DNA from 4 places in the Streptococcus himalayensis genome. Region 3 is predicted to be linked to each of the others. Evidence: predicted binding sites of a transcription regulator. Region 3 holds the regulator's gene; each other region holds the start of a gene.

Evidence for each region. Region 3 encodes Rex, which represses fermentation and respiration genes when NADH is low (regulators of the CRP and FNR family bind a similar motif). Its sites were predicted from a motif close to TTGTGAANTANTTCACAA; they were not measured.
Region 1: a site for Rex is predicted at 1,388-1,405, ahead of BFM96_RS04625 (class II fructose-bisphosphate aldolase). Genes of this name have one in related genera too.
Region 2: a site for Rex is predicted at 1,259-1,276, ahead of adhP (alcohol dehydrogenase AdhP). Genes of this name have one in related genera too.
Region 4: a site for Rex is predicted at 1,134-1,151, ahead of adhE (bifunctional acetaldehyde-CoA/alcohol dehydrogenase). Genes of this name have one in related genera too.

Annotation. Positions count from the first base shown of each region.
Region 1 is NZ_CP016953.1:962,859-965,064, forward strand. Features, by position in the region: gene BFM96_RS04615 (CTP synthase) at 1-1,090, shown strand, start outside; tRNA gene BFM96_RS04620 (tRNA-Leu) at 1,193-1,278, shown strand; gene BFM96_RS04625 (class II fructose-bisphosphate aldolase) at 1,447-2,206, shown strand, end outside.
Region 2 is NZ_CP016953.1:209,955-212,160, forward strand. Features, by position in the region: gene BFM96_RS00925 (LytTR family DNA-binding domain-containing protein) at 1-406, opposite strand, end outside; gene BFM96_RS11420 (hypothetical protein) at 748-846, opposite strand; tRNA gene BFM96_RS00930 (tRNA-Thr) at 1,095-1,167, opposite strand; gene adhP (alcohol dehydrogenase AdhP) at 1,302-2,206, shown strand, end outside.
Region 3 is NZ_CP016953.1:1,777,278-1,779,483, reverse strand. Features, by position in the region: gene radC (RadC family protein) at 1-294, shown strand, start outside; gene BFM96_RS08310 (gamma-glutamyl-gamma-aminobutyrate hydrolase family protein) at 291-983, opposite strand; gene BFM96_RS08305 (redox-sensing transcriptional repressor Rex) at 1,002-1,646, opposite strand; gene BFM96_RS08300 (L-lactate dehydrogenase) at 1,839-2,206, opposite strand, start outside.
Region 4 is NZ_CP016953.1:533,673-535,878, forward strand. Features, by position in the region: gene adhE (bifunctional acetaldehyde-CoA/alcohol dehydrogenase) at 1-1,104, opposite strand, end outside; gene BFM96_RS02615 (acyltransferase family protein) at 1,417-2,206, opposite strand, start outside.

The DNA of each region.
Region 1 (2,206 bases), 810 kb from region 3:
TATCCACACAACTCTCCTTCCTTATTTGAAGGCGGCAGGTGAGATGAAAACCAAGCCAACTCAGCATTCGGTTAAAGAATTGCGCGGACTTGGCATTCAGCCAAATATGTTGGTGATTCGGACAGAAGAGCCGGCTGGTCAAGGCATTAAGAATAAATTGGCTCAATTTTGTGATGTGGCACCAGAAGCAGTGATTGAGTCGCTTGATGTAGAGCATTTATATCAGATTCCGCTCAATTTGCAAGCGCAAAACATGGATCAAATCGTCTGTGACCATTTGAAGATTGATGCGCCAGCAGCAGACATGACAGAATGGTCTGCTATGGTGGACAAGGTCATGAACTTGAAAAAACAAGTAAAGATTGCCTTGGTTGGAAAATATGTGGAATTGCAAGACGCCTATATCTCTGTCGTAGAAGCTTTGAAACATTCTGGCTATGCCAATGATGCGGAAGTGAAGATTGATTGGATCAATGCCAATGATGTGACGGCGAATAATGTAGCTGAATTGTTGGGACATGCGGATGGTATTATCGTACCTGGCGGATTTGGTCAACGTGGAACAGAAGGAAAAATTCAAGCCATTAAATATGCACGCGAACAAGATGTGCCAATGTTGGGGGTTTGTCTTGGAATGCAGTTAACCTGTATCGAGTTTGCCCGCCATGTTCTTGGACTTGAAGGGGCAAATTCTGCAGAATTGGATGCAGCAACCCCGTATCCAATCATTGATATCATGCGTGATCAAATCGATGTCGAAGACATGGGCGGAACGCTTCGCTTGGGATTGTATCCAACCAAGTTGAAAAAAGGAAGTCGTGCCGCAGCTGCCTATGACCATCAAGATGTTGTCCAAAAACGCCATCGTCATCGCTACGAATTTAACAATCAATTCCGTGAAACCTTTGAAAAAGCAGGCTTTGTATTCTCTGGTGTATCACCTGATAATCGTCTGGTCGAAATCGTGGAAATTCCTGACAATCAATTCTTTGTGGCATGTCAGTATCACCCAGAACTCTCCAGTCGTCCAAACCGTCCAGAAGGCCTATACACTGCCTTTGTAACAGCAGCGGTGAAAAATAGCCACTAATCTTTGTGCCTTAACAGTAAGAAAACATGAAAATGTGAAAAAAGTTGACAAAATCTCTTGACAAGAGAGTCAATCCTTGATATACTGTTAAGGTACTCAATCGCGGGGATGGCGGAATTGGCAGACGCGCAGGACTAAGGATCCTGTGACCGCTTTAGGTCGTGAGGGTTCAAGTCCCTCTCTCCGCACTAATGAAGGCTGGTTTATCCAGTCTTTTTTCTATTGTTGCTGAAAAAAGACAAAATCAAGCATAGTAAACGTTTTCAGCTTGTGATAAGACTAGCATTTTAGATGAAAAAGTGATAAAATAAACAATGTAAGTGGGAAACCCACAAAAATTAAGAGGAGGCTAGAAAATGCCAGTCGTTTCAGCAGAAAAATTTGTCCAAGCAGCTCGTGACAATGGTTACGCAGTTGGTGGATTTAACACAAACAACCTTGAGTGGACTCAAGCAATTTTGCGTGCAGCAGAAGCCAAAAAAGCTCCTGTTTTGATCCAAACTTCAATGGGTGCAGCAAAATACATGGGTGGTTACAAAGTAGCTCGTAACTTGATTGCAAACCTTGTAGAATCAATGAACATCACTGTTCCAGTTGCAATTCACCTTGACCATGGTCACTATGAAGATGCTCTTGAGTGTATCGAAGCTGGTTATACTTCAATCATGTTTGATGGTTCACACCTTCCAGTTGAAGAAAACCTTGAAAAAGCACGCGAAGTTGTTAAATTGGCACATGCAAAAGGAATTTCAGTTGAAGCTGAAGTTGGAACAATCGGTGGAGAAGAAGATGGTATCGTAGGTACTGGTGAGCTTGCTCCAATCGAAGATGCAAAAGCAATGGTAGAAACTGGTATCGACTTCTTGGCAGCAGGTATCGGTAACATCCATGGTCCATACCCAGCAAACTGGGAAGGTCTTGACCTTGATCACTTGAAGAAATTGACAGAAGCTGTTCCAGGTTTCCCAATCGTACTTCACGGTGGTTCTGGTATTCCAGATGAGCAAATCCAAGCAGCTATCAAACTTGGTGTGGCAAAAGTTAACGTAAATACTGAATGCCAAATCGCATTCTCAAATGCAACTCGTGCATTTGCTCGTAACTACGATGCAAACG
Region 2 (2,206 bases), 710 kb from region 3:
AGTGCCGTGATACATGCACTTGCTTATGGGTTTTGTAGAAACTGATTCGACTAGTTCCTGAAAAGGACTTGTCTAGCGAATAAATCGCTTGAGTATTGGCAATAGTGGACTTGGAAATGCGACAGAAATAATAGGGCAAGTAGTCCTCCAATTCATACAGTTTAAGCTTTACCTCGTAGGCATCCTCGGCAGAATGTGCAAAGATTTTACTGCCATCTGTTTCAAAAAAGAGAATCTCCTCCACTCTCAAGAAGTATTCGCTCGTGCCCTTGTAAAAAATAAGAGGCTTTGCTATCATCTGCTGTAAACTTCTCTGAATGAGGGCCAGCTCCTCTCCAAATTGCGCCGTCCGAATCACCACCTCCGTCTCCGACAATGTCTCATCTAACTCTACACGAATCCGCACACAGATCCCCCCTCTCACTGCTTCATCCTTTGCTACCATTATAGCACCCCATCGACACAATACAAGAGGTTCTACGTAAGTGGTTAAAAATAGCCAGTAAGTGGTTGGGGTGAGCATAGAAAAAGGATTGGATGTTTCACAACCGCAATCCTTATCTAATTTATTGCTGATAAAAATAGAAAAAGCAATCCGATGACTGCTTGTAAGATATTTCTCATAAATAGCACACGGAATATACTCTGCCCACAAGGTCGGAAAAATCTCTAGCAAATAAAATCCCATAGCTTGATAAAACGCGTTCGTCTGATTATAGGCTTCATAGCAGCCCTTAGCCACAGTTTTCACCTGTAAAAACAAACACTTTTCTTAGCCCGCTCCCCTAAAACAGCTAACAGCCTGCGTCCAACTCCACGACGGTGCCTATTTTTCTTGAGTGCCATACAGTGAATTTCTGCACAATCAGGACTTGGATAAGAAAGAGTGATGAAACCCACTGTCTAATTATGCTCATAGACGACCCTCATAGGAAGCTTTCGTGCCTCTTGGCAATAAGCCTCGCTACTCTCTGGAATTCCAAACCATTCCTGTAAATCCGCCAAAATTTCCTTTGCCAAAAGGTATTTTTCATCACTATCGTAACATTTGATAATTTCTACGGTTATCCAACTTTAATATAAGTCATAAAATATGCCGATTATAGGGCTCGAACCTACGACCTACGCGTTACGAGTGCGTTGCTCTACCAACTGAGCTAAATCGGCTTTTCAGTCATATTATAGCACTTTCATCTCGCATGTCAAGTGATTAAAACATAAAATATAATTTTTGCAACCGTTTGCTTTTTCAAAAAGTTTGTGATATAATGAACATATCAAAACAAATTGGAGGAACCGTTATGAAAGCTGTTGTTGTAAATCCCGAATCTACTGGTGTAGAAGTTGTTGAAAAAGAACTGCGTCCACTAGAAGCTGGCGAAGCTCTGGTCGAAATTGAATACTGTGGTGTTTGCCACACAGACCTTCACGTAGCTCACGGTGACTTTGGCCAAGTTCCTGGTCGTATCCTCGGACATGAGGGCATCGGGATTGTCAAAGAAATCGCTCCAGATGTGAAAAGTTTGAAAGTCGGCGATCGTGTCAGTGTAGCTTGGTTCTTTGAAGGTTGTGGTGCCTGCGAATATTGTAATACAGGTCGTGAAACACTCTGCCGTACTGTAAAAAATGCTGGCTACTCTGTTGATGGAGGAATGGCTGAGCAATGTATCGTAACAGCTGACTATGCGGTCAAAGTCCCTGAAAACCTCGATCCAGCCCAAGCAAGCTCTATCACTTGTGCCGGCGTAACGACTTATAAAGCCATCAAGGAGGCTCAACTCACCCCAGGTCAATGGATTGTGATCTTTGGAGCAGGAGGACTTGGAAATCTAGCCGTTCAATACGCGAAAAAAGTCTTCAATGCCCATGTTGTCGCTGTTGATATTAACAATGATAAATTAGAATTAGCCAAACAAGTCGGCGCTGATATCGTCATCAACGGACGTGAGGTGGAAGATGTGGCTGGTCTTATCCAAGAAAAGACAGGCGGTGCTCATTCAGCTGTCGTAACTGCCGTATCAAAAGTAGCCTTTAACCAAGCGGTCGACAGTGTCCGTGCTGGTGGTCGTGTCGTAGCCGTTGGTCTTCCATCTGAAATGATGGATCTCAGCATTGTCAAAACTGTCCTTGATGGCATTCAAGTCGTTGGTTCTCTTGTTGGTACTCGTAAAGATCTCGAAGAAGCCTTCCAATTCGGAGCCGAAGG
Region 3 (2,206 bases):
TATCTGAATCCTCAAAATCACATCATTCATCAACAGACTATTTTCATAGGGAGTGCGACCAGAAGTTTAGCGGAACCAAGAGAAATTCTACATTATGCAATCAAGCACATGGCGACCTCGGTCATTTTGGTTCATAATCATCCTTCTGGAGCTGTGCAACCAAGTCAAAATGATAATCTGGTGACCGAACAAGTAAAAAAAGCCTGCGACATGATGGGAATCGTTTTGCTCGATCACCTCATTGTTGCAGACAAACGGTATTATAGCTATCGTGAAGAAACCGACTTGCTCTAAAATTGATTAACGATATAATCAAATAGGGCTAATTCTTTTGGACGGTTATCAAAGAGAAACTCTGGGTGCCACTGAACGCCTAAAAAAGGGGTTCCATCTGTTGTTGTAACAGCTTCGATAATCCCGTCCTTAGGATCGTAAGCAATGATTTTCAGATTAGAAGCAAGATCCTTAATACTTTGGTGGTGGAAGGAGTTGATGTGTGAGATTTCTCCGTAAATCTCTCTAAGAATATTGTCAGGAGCTGTCGCTAGGCGTTGGCTAGTGTACTCTGCAGAACTATCCTGCCAATGATCTTCAATATCCTGATGAAGGGTTCCACCCATAGCCACATTAAAGAGTTGGGTTCCACGGCAAACGGTAAAAATGGGCTTATTTTGCCGTCTTGCTTCTTCGATTAAGGCTAATTCAAAGATATCGCGAGAAAGAAGATAGTCATCGCTTTCAATCGTTTGGGCTTCGCCATAGAATTCTGGTCGGACATTTTGCCCACCAGTAAGGATGAGTTTATCAATCATACTCACATATTCTTGGGCCGTTTCTTGATCGCCAATAGGAAGGATAATCGGAATACCTCCGACTTTTCGGACTCCTTCGACAAATCCTTTAGCAGCATAGCTCATCAATGCAAATTCCTCATCAGGATTGAGGCGTTCATTTCCAGAAATTCCGATAATTGGTTTTTTCATACAGATTGATTCTCGTTTCTAATCCTCTTTTTTCATAAAGTAGAGGAGAGTTTGGAGTTCACTCGTTAAATCGACATATTGAACGACAACATCCTTTGGAACTTGTAGGTGAACAGGAGAGAAACTCAGAATTCCCTTGACACCTGAATCGGTCAAAATCGTTGCGACTTCCTGCGCTTTGACGCTAGGAACTGTTAGAATAGCCGTTTTGACATCTGTTTGGCTTAATTTTTCTTTGATTTGGGAAATGCCATAAATCGGAATTCCATCTGGAGTTGTTGTTCCGACTTCTGGATGGTCATCGGTGTCAAAAGCAATGACAATCTTCATTTTATTGCGTTCGTGAAAACGATAGTATAAAAGTGCATGTCCCATATTGCCAATCCCAACCAGCATCACATTGGTGATGGAATTGTCATTGAGCAAATCGGCAAAGAAATTCATCAATTTTTTGACATCATATCCAAACCCACGACGCCCTAATTCTCCAAAATAAGAAAAATCACGGCGTACAGTTGCAGAATCAATTCCAATAGCATCGGCAATTTGTTTGGAATTGGCTTTTTCTATTTTTTCTGCATTGAATCGTTTAAAAATACGATAGTACAGAGATAGACGTTTGGCTGTTGCACGAGGAATTGTTGTATTCTTTTCTAATTTCATATTATCCCTCCAAATGATTCTAATACTATTGTATAGAAAGTTTGTGAAAATTGCAACTATAATCAAAAAAATTGTGAAAATTTCGCAAGTAACGAGAAGATCTCATACCTACGATCGTTTCATCAATCTGGATATAAAATAGAATGGATAAAAAAGAAGTTGGGTTTGAACTCCCAACTTCTTGTTTGTGGATTAGTGTTTAGCTGCTGATGCGAATTCTTCTTTTGAGAAAGCTTCGTCAATGATTGCTTTTAATTCAGCAGCAGAAGCTTGCATTTTTTGAGTTTCAGCATCGTTCAATGGGATGTTTACTGCACGAACGATACCGTGTGCACCAACGATAGCTGGTTGTCCGATAAAGACATCCTCCACCCCTTCATACTGACCTTCTTGGAATACAGAGAGTGGCAATACAGCATTTTCATCGTCTAAGATTGCTTTTGTAATACGAGCAAGGGCAACAGCGATACCATAGTAAGTCGCACCTTTTTTGTTGATGATAGAGTAAGCTGCATCACGAACAGATATAAACAAGTCAACCAAACCTTGTTCATCGATGT
Region 4 (2,206 bases), 1.0 Mb from region 3:
AGATTCTGATTTCAAAACAGCGATAACTGGAGATAATTTTTCGCGTGTTAGCGGTTCTTTTTCGCCTATTTCTTTACACTCTGCTGCAAGGATATTAGTTCCTTCTGGTACGCTAAATCCTGCTTGCTCCGCAATCCAGACTGCTGATTTTCCGACAATATCTGGATTGAGTTTCGCTTCGGCACAGTTTTTACCATTGGCTTTTGCCCCAAAGCAGAACTCTTCTAGCAAGGCTTTTTCTTTTTTATTTACAAAATACGTATGATAGGATTTGAATTCTGCGACAAATTCATCGTAGATTTCTTTGTCGATAATCACTGCTTGCTCAGAGGCACAAACCATACCGTTATCAAAGGATTTAGACATAACAATGTCATGAGCTGCCTGACGAATATTAGCAGTTTTTTCGACATATGCAGGAACATTCCCCGCACCTACCCCAAGAGCTGGCTTGCCGCAAGAATAAGCCGCTTTTACCATGGCATTTCCACCGGTTGCAAGGATCGTTGCAATGCCATCATGATTCATCAAGGCAGAAGTCGCTTCCATAGATGGTAGAGTAATCCATTGAACACAGTTCTCAGGAGCACCTGCCGCAATAGCTGCATCACGAACAATTTGAGCTGCATGAGCTGAAGAGGCTTGTGCAGATGGATGGAAGGCAAAGATGATTGGATTACGAGTTTTTAAGGAAATTAAAGATTTAAAAATCGTTGTTGAGGTTGGATTTGTCGTTGGAGTAATCCCACAAATCACTCCCACTGGCTCTGCAATCAAGGTCAAACCATTGACATCATCTTCTTCAATGATTCCAACTGTTTTCGTATGACGCATGTTGTTGACAACGTGCTCACAGGCAAACAAGTTTTTTGTTGCCTTGTCTTCAAAAACACCGCGCCCTGTTTCTTCAAAAGCATGAAGCGCTAATTCTCCATGGGCATCCAGCGCTGCAACAGAGGCTTTTGCCACGATATAGTCTACCTGATCCTGCGTCAAGGTGCGCATTTGCTCCAATGCGACAAGCCCTTTTTGGACCAATTCATCCACATGGGTTTGGGCAGCCAAGACTTTGTCTTCTGGTGCTACTGTTTTCTTATCAGCCATAGTTTCCTCCAATGGTTCAAGGTTTGACCTTGTTAATTATTTCACAAGATTATTATACCGTATTTTAATTCTTTTGTAAACACTTTCAAGAACATTTCACAAAGTTTTTTTGATTTCTTTGTGAAAAAATTATCCAAAGACTAATTTATAGATATTTTTCTCTCTATTTTGTGAAATAATTTTTTAAATTTTTTTATTTCACAAGATTTCATTTTCTGGATTTTCTTGGGAATAGGGCACCATTTTTAGTAAGCGTTTTCATAATATCGGTAGAAGAAAACCGAGTTTCCTCAGTTTCCTAACCTTAATCGATTATTTTCCACCTTTAACAGGTTTTTTAGCAGCTTCTTTCAGAGCCTCTTTTATTGTTTGAGCATACAGTTTAGCTCCCTCTGCCATTGTATCTCCGTCCCCACCAAAGTGGATATTGTCACTTCCTGCCCAGATTTGTGGATTTTCTTTAGAGGTTGTATACCAATCTGCAATTGTGATAAAATCATATTCTTCTGCTAGTGCTAATTCAACCTGTCTATGTTTTTCGGCAATTGGATCTGCATAACTTCCTGAATTTCCATCATAAGGGGTCACAAAAATCAAGCTATAGCCTTTCGGCAACATTTCTACCGTTTTTTTCAATTCTTCTTCGTAATTATTTACGACATTGACACCGGTTGTAATCACCACATTTTTAACCAAGTTTCCATTTTCTATGGAATTTTTTAAAATGTCATTTGCTTGGGCAATATTACGACTTCCTTGTGAATCTAATTGGGCATCTGGAAAGGCTTCTTCTAAGGCTTTCGCAGCACGTAAGGAAACAGAGTCTCCGATTAGCATCATGCCATCTGCTATTTCAAATTTAGAGGCTTTCGCATTTTCAGCCAGGCGTCTGGTTGTCATCATTTTTTTGTCTGATTGATTTAAAGCATTGACCATCAAGTCTGTCTCAAAAGGACCTACTTTCGGTGCACGAGCGACTACAACCAATAAAACAACTGTCAATAAAACGGATAGAGATAGCAGGGGTTTGATCATTGCACTAAAATCAAATTCCATACCAAAGAGTTTTGGTTTTCTACCTGCAATCATCGGCTCTAAGATA